One region of the Comamonas sp. 26 genome, then DNA from elsewhere that is predicted to be linked to it. Evidence: riboswitches for the same ligand, from Rfam matches in the RefSeq annotation. Region 1 holds a riboswitch; the other holds the start of a gene.
The links. A riboswitch is a leader RNA that binds a small molecule or an ion and turns the genes downstream of it on or off. The one in region 1 is predicted to bind cobalamin.
Positions count from the first base shown of each region.

Region 2: linked by a shared signal. The riboswitch ahead of CLU84_RS07105 (TonB-dependent receptor domain-containing protein) and the one ahead of CLU84_RS22435 (TonB-dependent receptor plug domain-containing protein) in region 1 are both predicted to bind cobalamin.

Region 1 is NZ_PEFL01000001.1:2,625,058-2,632,915, reverse strand. Features, by position in the region: gene CLU84_RS12150 (bile acid:sodium symporter family protein) at 1-649, opposite strand, end outside; gene CLU84_RS12145 (LysR family transcriptional regulator) at 768-1,703, shown strand; gene CLU84_RS12140 (hypothetical protein) at 1,712-2,026, opposite strand; gene CLU84_RS12135 (substrate-binding domain-containing protein) at 2,333-3,154, shown strand; gene infA (translation initiation factor IF-1) at 3,258-3,524, opposite strand; gene CLU84_RS12125 (hypothetical protein) at 3,547-3,765, opposite strand; tRNA gene CLU84_RS12120 (tRNA-Gln) at 4,155-4,231, opposite strand; cobalamin riboswitch at 4,550-4,792, shown strand; gene CLU84_RS22435 (TonB-dependent receptor plug domain-containing protein) at 4,946-6,091, shown strand; gene CLU84_RS22430 (TonB-dependent receptor) at 5,998-7,095, shown strand; gene CLU84_RS12110 (ABC transporter substrate-binding protein) at 7,169-7,858, shown strand, end outside.
Region 2 is NZ_PEFL01000001.1:1,547,865-1,555,722, forward strand. Features, by position in the region: gene CLU84_RS07090 (helix-turn-helix transcriptional regulator) at 1-23, shown strand, start outside; gene CLU84_RS07095 (cell division protein ZapA) at 364-744, opposite strand; gene CLU84_RS07100 (DUF904 domain-containing protein) at 785-994, opposite strand; cobalamin riboswitch at 1,226-1,468, shown strand; gene CLU84_RS07105 (TonB-dependent receptor domain-containing protein) at 1,539-3,431, shown strand; gene CLU84_RS07110 (cobyrinate a,c-diamide synthase) at 3,443-4,867, shown strand; gene CLU84_RS07115 (bifunctional adenosylcobinamide kinase/adenosylcobinamide-phosphate guanylyltransferase) at 4,915-5,496, shown strand; gene CLU84_RS07120 (ABC transporter substrate-binding protein) at 5,493-6,416, shown strand; gene CLU84_RS07125 (iron ABC transporter permease) at 6,413-7,450, shown strand; gene CLU84_RS07130 (ABC transporter ATP-binding protein) at 7,447-7,858, shown strand, end outside.

The DNA of each region.
Region 1 (7,858 bases):
CAGCGCTGAATGCGGCGTAGACCACAAACAGAATCGAGCCCTGATCTACCAGCTTGATGATGGACGCGCGGCGCTGCAAAAAGCCGCCAATCAAGGGGCGCATCAAGTGACCAATGACAAAGGGCAGCAGCAGCGTCATCGCAATCTTGCCAACGGCGTGCAGCGCATCGCCGCCTTCGGCATTTTTATTGAGCAGCAAGCTGACCAGAATGGGTGTAACCAGAATGCCTAGCAAGGTTGAGGCCGAAGCGCTACAGACCGCCGCCGGCACATTGCCGCGCGCCATGGATGTAAAGGCAATGGCAGATTGCACTGTGGCGGGCAGGGTGCAGAGGAAGATGATGCCGATATACATCTCGGTAGTGACCAAGGGCGAGAGCAGCGGGCGCAGCGCCAGACCCAGAACTGGGAACATGACAAAGGTGGCGATGAAGATGCACAGATGCAGTCGCCAGTGGCCTATGCCTGCCAGAATCGCCTGGCGCGAAAGCTTGGCACCGTGCAGAAAGAACAGCAGGCTGACGATGGCTGTGGTGACCAGTTCTACATACTCGGCTATCTTGCCCGAGGCAGGTAAAAAGCTGGCGATGATGACGGTGGCAATCAATGCCAGCGTGAAGTTATCGGGGATAAAACGAGGGCGCGACATATTTCGAATTCAGACCATTCATGCAAAGCACCAATTGGGTGCGTGATGGCTGCGTATTGGATACGTAATACATTCAAAAGAGAAATGGATTTATTCGATAGATCTATAATTTTTTGATATGAATGTAAGCCTGCGTCAATTGCGTGTTTTTGTGGCCGTTGCTGAAAGCAGCAGCTTCAGTCGTGCGGCGGATGCATTGGCCCTGACGCAACCGGCGGTAAGTCGCAATGTGACGGATCTGGAGCAAGCTATGGGCCTGCAACTGCTGCACCGCACTACGCGCGAGGTGGAGTTGACCGAGGCGGGTCGTCTGTTGCTGGGTAGTGTGTCACGTGTGCTTGAAGATCTGGATGCCTGCTTGCAGGAGGTGCAGGGACTGGCCACGCAGCGCAAGGGGAAGGTAAAAGTGGCCAGCAGCCCCACCTTGTCGGCCCATTTGCTGCCGCAGTGCATTGCGCGTGGCAAGCAGCAGATGCCGGACGTCAACATCCAATTGCTGGATCGCATTCAAAGCGATGTCTTGCTCAGCGTGCGCAGCGGTGAAGTGGATTTTGGCGTGGTGATTGACCCGTCAGAAAAGCAGGATCTATATGCGCAGACCATTGTGGCTGAGCCCTTTTGTCTGGTCTGCCTCTCATCGCACCGGCTGGCGCGCAAGAAAGAGGTGCACTGGTCTGATCTGGCGGGCGAATCGCTGGTACTGCTCGATCATGCTTCAGGCAGCCGCCGCCTGATTGATGCCGCGTTGCAGGCGCATGGGGCTGCCGCATCGGTGGTGCAGGATGTGGGGCATACGGCCACGATCTACAGCATGGTGCAGCAGGGGCTGGGCCTGAGCGTGGTGCCGCGGCTGGCCATTCCTATGGGCTGGGGCAAGCAGGCTGCAACACCGGCGAAATCAGGGGACAGCGCCGTGCTGCTCAGTCGGCGCTTGGTGCCCAAGGTGCAGCGCAGCATCATGCTGGCCAAGCGCCAGCAACGCGAGCTTTCGCCCGTCGCGCACCTGGTCTGGGACTTGATCGCTGCCGAAGCGTTGAATTTGCTGGATGAGTAAAAGCGCGCTCAGGGCCTGAGCACAATGCGCGAGTCAATCACCAGACCCTGAGGTTGGGGAGTGACATATACGGGCTGGGGCGGCGCCATATAAACGGGGTGAGGTGCGTGGTGGTGGGGGCGGTTTTTGCACTTGCGCTTTTCCTTGTACTCGCCATTGCTCTTCCACTTGTGCTCCACCTTGCACTGGCCGTCCCAATACTCTTCTTTGTGCTCGCGCTTGTGATGGTGGTGATGTCGATGATCGTGCGCCTGGCTGGTCAGGGGCGTGGCGATCAACGCAATGGGCAGGCAAATAGAGGCGAGGGCAAGGATGCGTTTCATGGTGAGTGGGGGCAGCGCAGTAGGCGGGTTGTGCCAGGCGCAGAGTTTCAAAATGCTGCGAGCTTAAGCCCAATGCGCCAAAGATGCTGTATCAATTCATGAGCAGCGGCCGCAGTACTCATAAAGGCTGCAGGCCAGTTGATGATGAAGCTATCAAAAATATGAGCAGATTGCGCTTGTTGTCATTGAATTCTTAAGCGCTTGATAAATTAAAAGAAGACGAGGTAAGCGCAAGCAGCTATTTTCTTGATAGCGACTTTGGCGCTGCAAAGAATTCAGAAAAATGAATCTGAAGGAGACATTTTTATGCCCGGTACAACGATGACTGACGTGACCAAGGCATTGGGCTGGCAGCCCAGACGCCTGACGCAGTCGCGACATGGAGAAGCTTCGCGCATGGTTGCGCTGATGTCTTCCATGCCTTACGCAGTCGCCGGAGGCCCGTCGCGTCTGGGCTTCATGATGGAAGTGGCATCTGTCGCTGCGGGCTGCGCACTGGAGCAGGGCATGGCCATGGTGCTGGTGCCGCCGCTGGAGTCAGGTCAGCGTTCGCTGGACTTCATGAGTGTGGATGGCGTGGTGCTGATTGAGCCAGCGGCCAATGACAAACTGCTCATGGAATTGACGGCGCGTGGCTTGCCCGTCGTCTCCATTGGAAAGCCTGGCGGCCACCGCTTCAATACCGTGCCCTATGTCGATTTGCGCCCCGGTGATTCGGTACAGCATTTGCTGGAGCACTTGCAGGCGCAAGGCGCACGGCAAATCGCCATGATTCTGGGTGCGGCGGAACGAGACTCTTACGCGCAGGCGGAAGTGGCCTATCAGCACATGGCCCATGCCATGGAAATGGAGCACATGGTGCTGCGTGTGGATGAAGCCCTGGGCGAAGCTGGCGGCGGCGATGCGGCTCGCCATCTGCTGGCAAGTTATCCGCAGATTGACGCATTACTGGTCTTGGTCGATGTGCTTGCCGTCGGCGTGATGCAGCATGTGCATCAAATCGGCTTGAGAATACCGCAGGACATCAAGATTGCCACGCGCTACGCATGGAATGCGAGCGCGGACTTGCGAGCCCGCGCTGACAGCCGTGAATTTGCATCTGGATCAGGTCGCCGGTCTGGCGGTTGATCTGCTGGCTGAGCACCTCAGGGGTGTCAGCGTCCGGCAGGTGGCGCAAGCCCCCATGCCGGAGTTGGTGGCCAGAGCCTCCACCAAGTCGCTTGCTCGCTGATTAGCGCTTGCGCTGCTGACCTTGAGGCGCAGGGCCGCTGCCCGAACGCTCGATGTGACGGAAAGTCAGGCGACCCTTGTTTAGGTCATAGGGAGACATTTCCAGAGTGACCTTGTCACCGGCCAGCACGCGAATGCGGTGCTTGCGCATCTTGCCGCCGGAGTAGGCGATCAACTGGTGGCCGTTATCCAGCGTTACACGAAAACGGGCATCGGGCAACACTTCGTCGACTCTGCCTTGCATCTCAATCAATTCTTCTTTGGCCAAAACAATTCCTTTTTAGAAAGACTCAGTTCAACTGGTTTTCCAGCACCATGCAACGCCCTTCGGCGAGTGCATATTTGCTGGCCATATCCGGTGTATCAAACTGTCGAATAAAGCTGAAAATCCGGTCATATTCACCACGGCGGATGGAAACCGCTGCAGCTACTTTGCCGGAATGGGTGATGTTGGTGAGGGCAGTCACAATGTAGTTGCCGACACGCTCTGTAATTTGTTCTTTGTGCATATCGTGTCAGCGGTGGCGAAAACCCAGACATGGGCCATGCCATCCACTGAAAAAATGAAAAAGATCCTGCTTGAGTGAGCTTGGATCAAGTGAGCCAGCCGCTTGAGGGTGGCTTTGCTTCTTGCCGAAGAGAAACACTCAGGCTGACGGAGCCGAGCATGAGGCAACGTGAGATCTGCCGTTGATGCTGCATGAGGCAAGTTCCATGCTGCAAACCTGAGGATTATAAAGCATTGCCCCTTGATAGGCAAACTCCAAGGGTGTTGGAGCGATGGTGAGCGTTTGCCCTGCGGTGAGGCTTCCATTAGCTCTCGCATCGCAGATGTCCATACGGGCGGCGAAAAGCAAAAAGCCTCAATTGCGTGAGCAATCAAGGCTTTTATATGTTCTGGCAGGGGAAGAAGGACTCGAACCTTCGCATGCTGGAATCAAAATCCAGTGCCTTAACCAACTTGGCGACTCCCCTAGAAGATGCGTATTGTATAGCAGTTTTGCTATGAATTTAGAAAATTCTGACGATGAATGCAATCACGGCTCAATTCTGGCTCCTGCCGGGGCAGAGGTGTTGATGAAATGAGCGTGATGAAGGCGGCTGTTTTGCCGCTGCTCCTTCAATGTTTGCTTTGATGCACGCCACTTTTTCTGGGTAGCTCTTCCCGCTGCTGGATGAAGCCGCTGCTGCAAAGGCGCCGAACAGTAGCCCCCGACTCAGGCCGTTGCTACGATATACTGCGCGGCGATTTGAAGAAGAATTCCGGCGTATTGGATGCGTTCGGTGCTCCCGCTTCAATTTCATGTTACAGGTGCTCGGGTTCAATCCCGGGTTAAACGGGAACAGGGTGTAAAGCCCTGGCTGCCCCCGCAACGGTAAGCAGATCAAACCGACTCAAGGCTTTTGCAGCGCAAGAGCCAGTCACTGATGTTTTACGTGGCCTCTCATGAGGTGCGCGGAAACATCGGGAAGGCGAGTCGGCAGGCATCAAGCCATCTGCCAGCCCGGATACCGGCCTGTAAAGCGCTGCGCGTTGCGGGGTCAGACCCTGCTGCCAGCATTTGCAACGACCGTCTGCGGGGAGCAGCGTGACGGCAACAAGCCTGCGGCAGGTTCGTTCAACGCGAGCCCATGCACTTGGCATGATATCGTCACCAGCAGGCAGGCGGTCAGCATCGACTGACACGAATGAATCACTTCACCTTGCCTGCCGCACTGATCGGCCTGGTACCTGCTGCACTGGCCATGGCCGCAGAACCCGTGGCCCAACCCACGCAGACCTCAGCCACCCGTGCTGCTAGCGCTGTCGCTGCGGCGCAACTTCCAACCGTTCAAGTCACCGACACTGCCGAAGGTGGCTTAGGCCTTTCATTGCCCACGGTCTCTGGCAGCCGCACCGGCATTGCCACGCTTGATTTGCCAGCCAGTCTGGATCATGTGGATGAGCAGACCTGGCAGGAGCGCGGCGACAGCCGCATGGCCGACATCATTGGCCGCACCGTGGGCATGACGCCGCTGTCTGCGACCAGCTACAGCAGCCTGTCCTTCAGCACACGTGGTTTTACGGGCACCAACTCCGTGGGCATTGCGGAGGACGGCGTGCGCCTGGGTGTGGCGTCTTCCACCACACCTTACCCTGCCAATAGCTGGGGCTATGAGCGTGTGGAAGTGCTGCGCGGACCAGCTTCCATTGTTTATGGCTCAGGTACTGTGGGAGCCACCGCCAATGTGGTGCGCAAGCAGCCCACGCGCGAGACGGTACGCGAGGTGCTGGTCGGTGCTGGCTCGCATGGCTCGGCCAAGCTGGGACTGGGCATGGGCGGTGCACTCAGCGATACCCTCAGCTACCGGGTGGATGCCTACGGGCACTACACCAACGGCGAGCACGACATGAGCCGTGCCAGCGGCAGCAAGCTGATGAGCACTCTGCGCTGGCAGCCCACGGCCGCGTTGCGCGTGGAGCTGCTGGCCGATATCAGTGATGAAAAGCCCGCGCGCTACTTTGGCACGCCCACCGTCAATGGCGCCATCGTTCCTGAGCTGCTGGGCCGCAACTTCAACACCGACGACAGCGATATCCGCATCAAGGACAAGCGCGTGCGTGCCCGGGTGCAGTACCAGATCAACGACCGGTGGAGTGTGAGCAACGAGCTCTATCACTTCAAGGCCGACCGCTACTGGCGCAATATCGAAGCCTATAGCTACAACCCCAGCAAGCAGCAAGTCACGCTGGGGATTATCTGGAGCTGGCCCATGATCTGGAGCAGACCGGCAACCGTCTGGAGACTACCCTGCAAGCCGGCGCACACAAGCTGGTCGCAGGCTGGGAGGTGAGTCGCGCACGGTTCAACTTTGCGCGCAACGACTACGCCGGCAGCGCAACGATCGGTGTGAACGAGCCTTCACTGAGCTACTGGCCCAATAGCTCACCCATGCTGCCCAACTATCGCACTCAGGCCACCACGCATGACTTCTATGTCGAGGACGCCTGGACGCTTAGCGACCGTTGGCTGTTGCTGGCCGGCATTCGCCGCGATCTGACGGACTTTGACCGCAAGGACCTGATTGGCAGCGGCACGTTTGACAAAAGCCTGGGCGGCACCGCCTGGCGTCTGGGCCTGACGCATAAGCTCAACGCACAGACCAGCCTCTACGGCCAGCTCTCTCAAGGTCATGACCCGGTCACCAACATCCTGACCCTGAACCTCGCCAATCGAGATTTCAAGCTGACCACGGCGCGCCAGATCGAAATCGGCCTGAAGCAGCAGTTCGCCCAAGGCCAGGGCGAGTGGACGGCCGCCGCCTACCGCATCGAGAAAAAAGACATCATCACCCGCGACCCGAACAATAGCCAGCTGTCGGTGCAAGGCGGCAAGCAAAGCTCGCAGGGACTGGAGTTGAGCGCGGTGATGCGCCTCTCGCCCAGCTGGCGCCTGGAAGGCAATTACGCCTTTGTGGATGCCAAATACGACCAGTTGATCGAAGCCGGCGGTGCCGACCGATCGGGCAATCGCCCAAGCAATGTGGCGCGCAATACTGCCAATCTGTGGGCCCACTACACCACGCATAGCAGCATCGGTCGCTGGCAGGCATCACTGGGTGCGCGCGCAGTGGGCAGCCGCTTTGCCGATAACGCCAACACCGCTCTCAGCGGCGGCTACACCGTCTGGGATGCCGCTTTGAGCTGGCGCCCGCAGGCCCGCAGCACTTACCGCCTGTCTGTGCGCAATCTCACCGACAAGCTCTACACCTACTCGGCAGTCTCCAGTGCGAAGGCGGCTCAGGCCTATCCGGGTGAAGGTCGCCGTGTGGATCTGACAGCAGAGTTCTCGTTCTAAAACGCGTACTTCAGAAGTTCAAAAACAGTAGCAATTAGCGCATGTATTTACTTGAATTCAGACATGAAACGCCATGAAATCCAATAGATACATGCGCAAGCAGCTCCTGTTTTCTGGCTTCTTGAAACGGTCTGTCGTGACGGTGATGACCGGTCTGGTGCTTGGCGCTTGCTCTGACCATCGCTCCATCGATGCCGTTGTTTCGCCTGCCAAGGCAGCGCGCGTGCCTCTATCCATAGCGGTATGCGACCAGCCCGTGGCCTACGACAAAGTGCCGCAGCGCGCCGTTGTTCACGGCATCAATCTGCTGGAGATGTTTCTGGCGCTAGGGCTGCAGGATCGCCTCGTCGGTTACGGCGGCCTGCGCGATATCCAGCGCCTCCCCAAAGCCATGCAGCCGCTGCTGGCTCAAGTGCCAGATCTTTCCAGCCAGGGCATGAACCTTGAGACCTTGCTGAATGCCGAGCCCGATTTTGTCTTCAGCGGCTGGTCCTATGGCTTCAGGCAAGGGCAGATCACGCCTGCCAGCTTGCAGGAGCTGGGCATTGCCAGCTATGTGCTCAGCGAATCCTGCATCCGCCAGGTCGCACGCGAGCGCGTGTCGCTGGAGGACACCTTTAACGACCTGCTCAACCTGGGTCGTATTTTTGATATCGAAGCGCGGGCTGCTGCACTGGTCAACAGCCAGCGCGCCGAACTGCAGCGCATCACTGATGCACTCAAAGGCTTGACGGAAAAACCCAAGGTGTTTGTGTTTGACAGC
Region 2 (7,858 bases), 1.1 Mb from region 1:
TGGCCTGGCTGGGCAATCATTGAGGCGCTAAAAAAGAAAAGGCCCGCATGGTGCGGGCCTGTCTTGTGGAGCTTGCAACTGTTTTGATCAACAGCTGCTTGAAGTATCAGGTGTCTGCAAACGCCACCGGTTCGTCATCCTGAACCGGGGGTTCAGGTGGGCAAGGGCAACCTATCGTTGGGTTCATCTGACGCGAGACGATCACGCTCAATAGGTGATGTACCAAGCCCGTGCTCGTTGAGCATTGGTTCAAGGAAATATAAAAACCGGCAGATTTGCAGACGATTCTATTTTAACGGGAATTAGGTGCCATGCATAAGTCATGACAGCTTTGTTTCAGAGTTTGCAAGACGACTGAAAAGTTCAAAGTAGTCTGGTGTCGCTCTCAAGTGCCTGATCAAGCTTCAGCACCAGTTGCTCTGCAAGCGTCTGCTGGCGCTCCAACTCGGCCTGAGCGGCTTCGCTGACTTCAGGCGGGGGGGCTTGCTCTTGCGCCAGAGACTGCATTTCAGCATGCACATTTACCATGTGAGCCTGTTGGGCATCGCGGTCCAGTACGTCAAAAGCCATGTTCAGAGCGGCTAAGACCGCCACGCGATCGCGGGAGCGAACCTTGCCGCTGTCGCGAATGCGGGTCATGGCATCGTCGACTCGACGAGCGGCCTCTTGTACGCGTTCTTCTTGACCATCGGGGCAGGTCAGCACGTAGCTTTGCTGCATGATTTGCACATCGATCTGCTTCATGGGCGTCAGTGGCGGGTCTGGTGATGGGGGTGACGGAAGGTCACTCTCCCTGGTTGGCGGGCAGGCGTTCGATCAGGGCATCGACGCGTGCGCGTGCTGCCTGCAGGCGCAGACGCAGCAAATCGCGCTCTTGCGTAAGAGCGGAGACCTGATCGGTGAGCAGAGTGTTGGTGCGCTGCAGTTCCTCGTGGCGCACCAGCAGACGCTCTACACGCTCGGCAATGAGATCAAGAGAAGGCTGGGTGGTCATAGACACTGCCATTGTAGGTCTTGCAGTCTTTAGATGGGCATTAATGTGCGGGCAAATTGAGTCGTTTGCTCCATGGCAGGCATCTGCTTGAGCGCACTAGTCAGGAACCTGCAAATTTCTCTCAAAAATAGTAGCGCGCTTCGCAGGATCTGTGTGCCTCAAAGACATTTTTAACGTAAACAATCGTCACACAACTCGTTCAGATGAGGGATTTGCGCAGTGCAGCGCTCATTACAATACGCAGCTGTTGGTGCTCGAGGCGGCTTTTCTGTGGCCTCAGTTCAACGGGAAGCAGGGAGGTGCTGGTCAGAAATACTGGCACACCGGGCCTGCGCTGCCCCCGCAACGGTCGGCGAATGGAATGCCTTTGCATTCCACCTTTTCCATCAAAGCCACTGGCGCTTGCGCGCTGGGAAGGCTGGCTAAAGGACGATTCGCCTAGCCCGGATACCGGCCAACGACGGTGTGTCTGCATTGTGTGCAGGCATGTATTGCTCATTGTCGGCGGGTAGGCTGGCGTGAGCGTCTTTCTTGTCTGCTTTCCATGAGTTCGCAATATTCGACCCTGTGCACTGCACAGGCGGCATCGCGCGTACGCGCCACATTTGTTCTTCGTCCCACTTTGCTGGCTTCGCTGCTGGTCATGGCATCTGCTGCACAGGCCCAGCAGGTTGCGCTGGCTGATACCGTGAGCATGAAGGAGATGGTGGTCACGGCTAACCGCATCGAACAACCTTTGTCGGACCTGGTGGCCGATATGTCCATTGTGGACCGTGAAACCATTGAAGCTGCTGGCGCCGCCGGTGTGGCCGATGTGCTTTCTCGCTTGCCCGGCATTCAGATGGTGCGCAATGGTGGTGCTGGTGCTTCAACCAGCGTTTATCTGCGCGGCGCTGATACGCGCTTTACGGCTGTCTATGTCGACGGCGTGCGTCTCGACTCCCAATCTACCGGCGGTGCTTCCTGGCAAGACATTCCGCTTGAGTCCATTGACCGCATTGAAGTGCTGCGTGGCCCGGCTGCCGCCGTCTATGGCTCGGACGCAATTGGTGGTGTGGTTCAGATCTTTACCAAGAAGGGCGAAGGCAAGGCCAAGCCTTACGTGGGTCTGGGCTGGGGCAGCCGTGGCACGGTAAAGGCACAAGCGGGTGTCAGCGGTGGTGTGGCTGGCTGGGACTACAACCTGGGTGTCTCGCACGCCAGCAGCAACGGCTTTAATTCAAGAACGTCTGCGGGTGCCAATCCTGATGCCGACGGCTATCGCAGCAATGCCTTCAACGGCCGTATTGGCTATCAGCTGTCGGCGAATCAGCGCGTAGAAGCCACTGCGCTGACCAGCTACATGAACTCTGGCTACGACGTCAGCAAGGACGATGACCGCAGCATCTACAAGATGAGCGCCGTGGGTTTGAACTGGCAGGCCAAATGGAGTGATATTTACAGCACACGCCTGCAGTACACGCAGTCGCGTGACTTCTATCAGACCAAGCCCAGCGTTTATGAAACCGATACACGCTTGCACAGCTATCTGTTCCAGAACGAATGGAAGCTGGGCGCGCAGACCGTGACCGCCGCACTGGAACGCCGTGAAGACAAGCTGGTCAACAGCGGCCTGGATATCGGCAGTCGCGAGCGCTCGCAGAATGCGCTGGCGCTAGGTTACGGCCTGAATCTGGGCAAGCACACGTTGCAGCTCAATGCCCGCCATGACCGCGATAGTGAGTTTGGTGGCCACACTACAGGCAGTGCTGCCTATGGCTACGAGTTCATTCCTAACTGGCGTGCCACGGCATCGGCTGGCACATCCTTCCGTGCACCCACGCTGTACCAGCGCTTCAGCCAGTATGGCGATTCATCGCTGGTGCCTGAAGAAGGCCGCAATGTGGAGCTGGGCCTGAAGTGGGGCAAGGGCAGCGATAGCTTCTCGGCCACGGTTTATCGCAACAACCTTTCGAACCTCATCAACTATGTGGGCAAGACAGGTACCTGCCCTGGCAATATCGGAACTTTCGGCGGCTGCTATGCCAACGTGGCCAATGCCCGTTACGAAGGCATTACCTTTGCTGCCAGCACCCGCGTGGGAATGGTGAACCTGCAAGGCTCGGTGGACTTCCAGAATCCGCGTGATACGGACAAGGACTTGCAACTGGCCCGCCGCTCCAAGCGCTATGCCAGCCTGTCTGCGGACACCAAGGTCGCAGGCTGGAAGCTGGGTGCCGAGATGCAGACCGCAGGCAAACGCTTTGATGATGCCGCCAACAAAAACGTGCTGGGCGGCTACACGCTCTGGAACCTGAGCGCGCAAAAGCAGCTGAGCCGCGACTGGAGCCTGGTGGCCCGCGTCAACAATCTGGCTGACAAGCGTTATGAACTGGCTCGCACTTACGCCACCGAAGGCCGCAGCGGCTATATCGGCGTGAAGTGGGAAGCTAACTAAGCAGGCCAGCCATGACATCCATCGCAATGCCGGAAAAAACCACTCGCTGCCCCGCCATCCTGATCAGTGCTCCGGCCTCCGGCCAGGGCAAGACGACTGTGACGGCGGCGCTGGCGCGGCTACATGCGCGGCAGGGCCGCAAGGTGCGCGTGTTCAAGTGCGGTCCTGATTTTCTGGACCCGTACTGGCATGAGCTGGCCAGTGGGGAGCCCGTGCATTCGGTGGATTTGTGGATGACCGGCGAGGCGGATGTGCGCCAGCGCCTGCATGAGGCAGCCCAGGAGGCCGATCTCATGCTGGTCGAGGGCGTTATGGGCCTGTTTGACGGCAACTTCAGCGCGGCTGATCTGGCGCAACTGCTGGGTCTGCCAGTGCTGGCAGTGGTCGATGCATCGGCCATGGCGGGTACGTTTGGTGCACTGGCCTATGGCCTGCAGCATTACCAAAGCGGCCTGCGCTGGGCGGGCATGCTGGCCAATCGCGTGGCCACGGCCCATCATGCTGACTTGCTCAAGCAAGGTTTACGTGACCCGGCGCTGTGGCTGGGTGCCATGCCCGGCGTGCAACTGGGTGATAACGCACCCAAGGCGCGCACGGCCGCACTGCTGCCTGAACGGCACCTGGGCCTGATTGCGGCCCATGAACTGAGCGATGCCATGCAGCGACTTGATGCCGCTGCGGATGCGCTGGCACAGACGCCGCTCGGCCAGCGCTTGTGGACTGCCGCAGAAGATGCGCCCAGCTGGCAAGACTGGTGCGTGGACTTTTCGCCGCCAGACATCTCAACGGATTCTCCAATCGATCAGTCCAAGGCTCAGTCCTGGCTGGCTGGTCGTCGCATCGCCATTGCACGGGATGCGGCTTTCTCGTTTATCTACCCCGCCAATCTGGACTGTCTGCGCTCCATGGGGGCCGAGCTGTGCTTTTTCTCGCCGCTGGCGGGCGATGCGCTGCCGCCTTGCGATGCGCTGTGGTTGCCCGGTGGCTACCCAGAGCTGCATGCGCAGGCTCTGCACGCCAATCAGGTGCTGCGCGCGGGCATTGGCGAGCATGTGGCCCTAGGCAAGCCCGTCTGGGCGGAGTGCGGCGGCATGTTGGCACTGTGCGATGGCGTGACGGGTCTGGATGGCCACATTCAAGCCATGTGGGGGCTGCTGCCCGGGCAGGTCATCATGCAGAACCGGCTGGGCGGGCTGGGCATGCAGCAACTGGTGCTGGATACGGGCTTGCTGCGCGGCCACACGTTCCACTACACAAGGCTTGAAACCACGATGCAGGTGCACACGCGCAGCAGCCGCCCGGGCGCAGCGGTGCAGCCCGACCGGGGCGAGGCGCTGTATGCGCATGGCAGCGTACGGGCCAGCTACTTTCATGCGTGGTTTCCTTCCAACCCCGCCGCCGTGGCCGGGCTTTTTGGCGCAACAATTCAGGCCTGATTTTTTTTGTTTTCATCATGAGCGTTGCAAGCACTCTCTCCATCGTCATGCCGCGTACGCAGTTCATTCTGGGCGGTCAAAAAAGCGGTAAGTCCCGCCGTGCGGAGCTGCTGGCACGCCAGTGGCTGCAAAGCGGGGTGCAGCATCAAGCGGTACTGGTGGCAACCGGCCAGGCCTGGGATGCCGAGATGACTGAGCGCATTGTGCGCCACCAGCGTGACCGCGCCGAGCGTGTGCCCGGCATGCAGACGCTGGAGGAGCCGCGTGAACTGGCCCAGGTGATTGCACAGCACAGCCACCCCGAGCGCCTGCTGGTGATTGACTGCCTGACGCTGTGGCTGACCAACTGGCTGATGCCGGTAGAGGCTGAAAATTCTGAAGAGAAAATGCCTTCAGCGCAAGCTTGGCAAGCACAGCTAGCTATGTTTTTGAAAGCATTGGATGACGCGGCTGGTCCCATCATTTTGGTGGGCAACGAGATTGGGCTGGGCGTGATTCCCATGGGCCGCGAGGTGCGTGCCTTTGTCGATGCGCTGGGTGTGCTTAACCAGCAAGTCGCAGCGCATTGCGAAAGTGCCACGCTGATGTGTGCGGGCCTGCCGCTGGCGCTGAAAGGGCCGCAAGCATGAAGGCGATGGCGAAATTCATGGCTGGCGGCGCACTGGCGGGTTGGTTGCTGGGCGCTGCGTTGCCGGTGGCCGCTCAATCCGTGCAGATCACCGATGCGCGTGGCAGCAAGGTGCAGCTGGCCAAATCGCCGCAGCGCATTGTCAGCTTACTGCCGTCGCTCACTGAAAGCCTTTGCGCACTGGGCGGCTGTGAGCGACTGGTGGGGGTGGACCGCTACTCCAACTGGCCGGCGCACACCAAGACCCTGCCCATCGTGGGCGGGGGGCTGGATCCGAATATCGAAAGCATTGTGGCGCTCAAGCCTGATCTGGTGCTGGCATCCATGGCTTCGCGCTCCATAGGGCGCATGGAAGCACTGGGCCTTAAAGTCGTGGCGCTTGAGCCGCGTACCCATGCCGAAGCGCGTGTGGTGCTGCAAAAACTGGGTGTGCTGCTGAATCTGCCACCCGCGCAAGGCGCGGACCGCGTCTGGTCCGGCATTGAAGCCGATATGGCCAAAGCTGCTGCCAGCGTGCCCGAGAAAATACGCGGCCAGCGCGTGTACTTTGAAGCTAGCCGCGGCCCCTTTGCGGCCGGTGAAAACTCTTTTATTGGCGAGACCTTGACGCAGCTGCACCTGCGCAATGTGATTGAAGCAAAGCTCGGGCCATTTCCGCGCATCAACCCCGAATACGTGGTCAAGCTTGACCCCGACATCTTGATGGCGGGCGAGCGTGCCTGGAAAACTGGCGTGCCCGAATATCCGGGCTGGTTGCAGATGCGTGCCGTCAAGCAGGGGGCGATATGTGCTTTTACGCCTGAGCAATCCGACATACTGGTGCGCCCCGGCCCGCGCATGGCAGAAGGCGCGCAGATCATCGCTCGCTGCCTGCAGCGACTGGCGGTTTCGGTCACCGGTGCTCAGGGCAAGAGCCAATGAGCTTAATCAAGCGCAATCAATCACTGCAGACCGGGCTGGCCGCCCCCTGGCTATTGCTGTGGCTGGCGCTGGCTGGCAGCTTGCTGGCGCTGCTGGGTGCAGGCATTGGCAGCACGGGCTTTGAGAGCGTGCTGAACGCCCGCCATGACCCGCTGGCCTGGCAAATCGTGCTGGACATTCGCCTGCCGCGCACGGCCGCGGCCTTGCTGGCCGGTGGCTTGCTGGGGCTGGCGGGTGCGATTGCGCAGGGCGTGTTTCGCAATCCGCTGGCGGACCCGTATTTGCTGGGCAGTGCATCGGGCGCATCGCTGGGCGTGGCGCTGGCCATGGCGGCGCTGGGCGTGTCGCCCTTTGCGTTGGCCGGGCTGGCCCGCTGGGGCGTGACGGGCGCGGCCTTTGCCGGAGCTGTGGTTGCCGTGGTGCTGACGCTGGTGCTGGCCAAGGGCGTGCAAAACACCATGCGCTTGTTGCTGGCTGGCGTGGTGGTGGGGGTGGTGCTGGGCGCAGCCGCATCGCTGGTGCTCTTGATGAACCCCGACATCATGCAGGCCATGCAATCCTTCATGCTGGGCAGCACCGCGTTTGCGGGCTGGAATGCCTGCGCGCTGATGCTGTGGGTGCTGCTGCCCACGCTGGCCCTGTCCTGGTGCCTGAGCCGCGTGCTGGATGGGCTGGCGCTGGGTGAATCGACCGCCCATAGCCTTGGCCTGCCGCTGGGCCCGCTGCGCCTGCTGCTGATTGTGCTGCTGGCGCTGGCCACCGGCACCGCCGTAGCGCAGACCGGGCTGATTGCTTTTGTGGGGCTGGCGGCTCCGCACCTGGTGCGATCCATGGTACGGGCGCTGCACCGCTGGTTGCTGGTGCTTAGCAGCCTGATGGGCGCGGTGCTGCTGCTGGCCGCTGATTTGCTGGCGCGCTGGCTGATTGCGCCTCAGGAGCTGCCTGTGGGCGTGCTCACCGCCGTGCTGGGCGGTAGCTATTTGCTGTGGCTGATGCACAGGCGCGGCACGCTGTCGGCAGGAGAGGGCGCATGAGCAATCAGGCCACTCAAGCCGCGCTGGCTACGAACGCATTGACGGTGCAAGCCTTGAATGTGCAATTGGGCGAGCGCGAAGTGCTGCGCCAGCTCAGTGTGCAAATCCCCAAGGGTCGCTGGACGGCCATCGTCGGCCCCAATGGCGCGGGCAAATCCACCTTGCTGCGCGCCATGGCGGGCATGCGTGCCAGCAACCAGCAGCAAAGCGGCGATGTATTTTTGCAAGGCCGCAAGCTGGCCGACTGGAATGGCCGCGAGCGCGCCAAGGCGCTGGCATGGCTGGGGCAAAACCAGCAGGTGTCCGCCGATATGGCGGTGTATGACGTGGTCATGCTGGGCCGCTTGCCGCATCAGGGCTGGCTGGCTCCAGCGTCTAGTGCTGACCAGCAGGCGGTAGAGCAGGCGC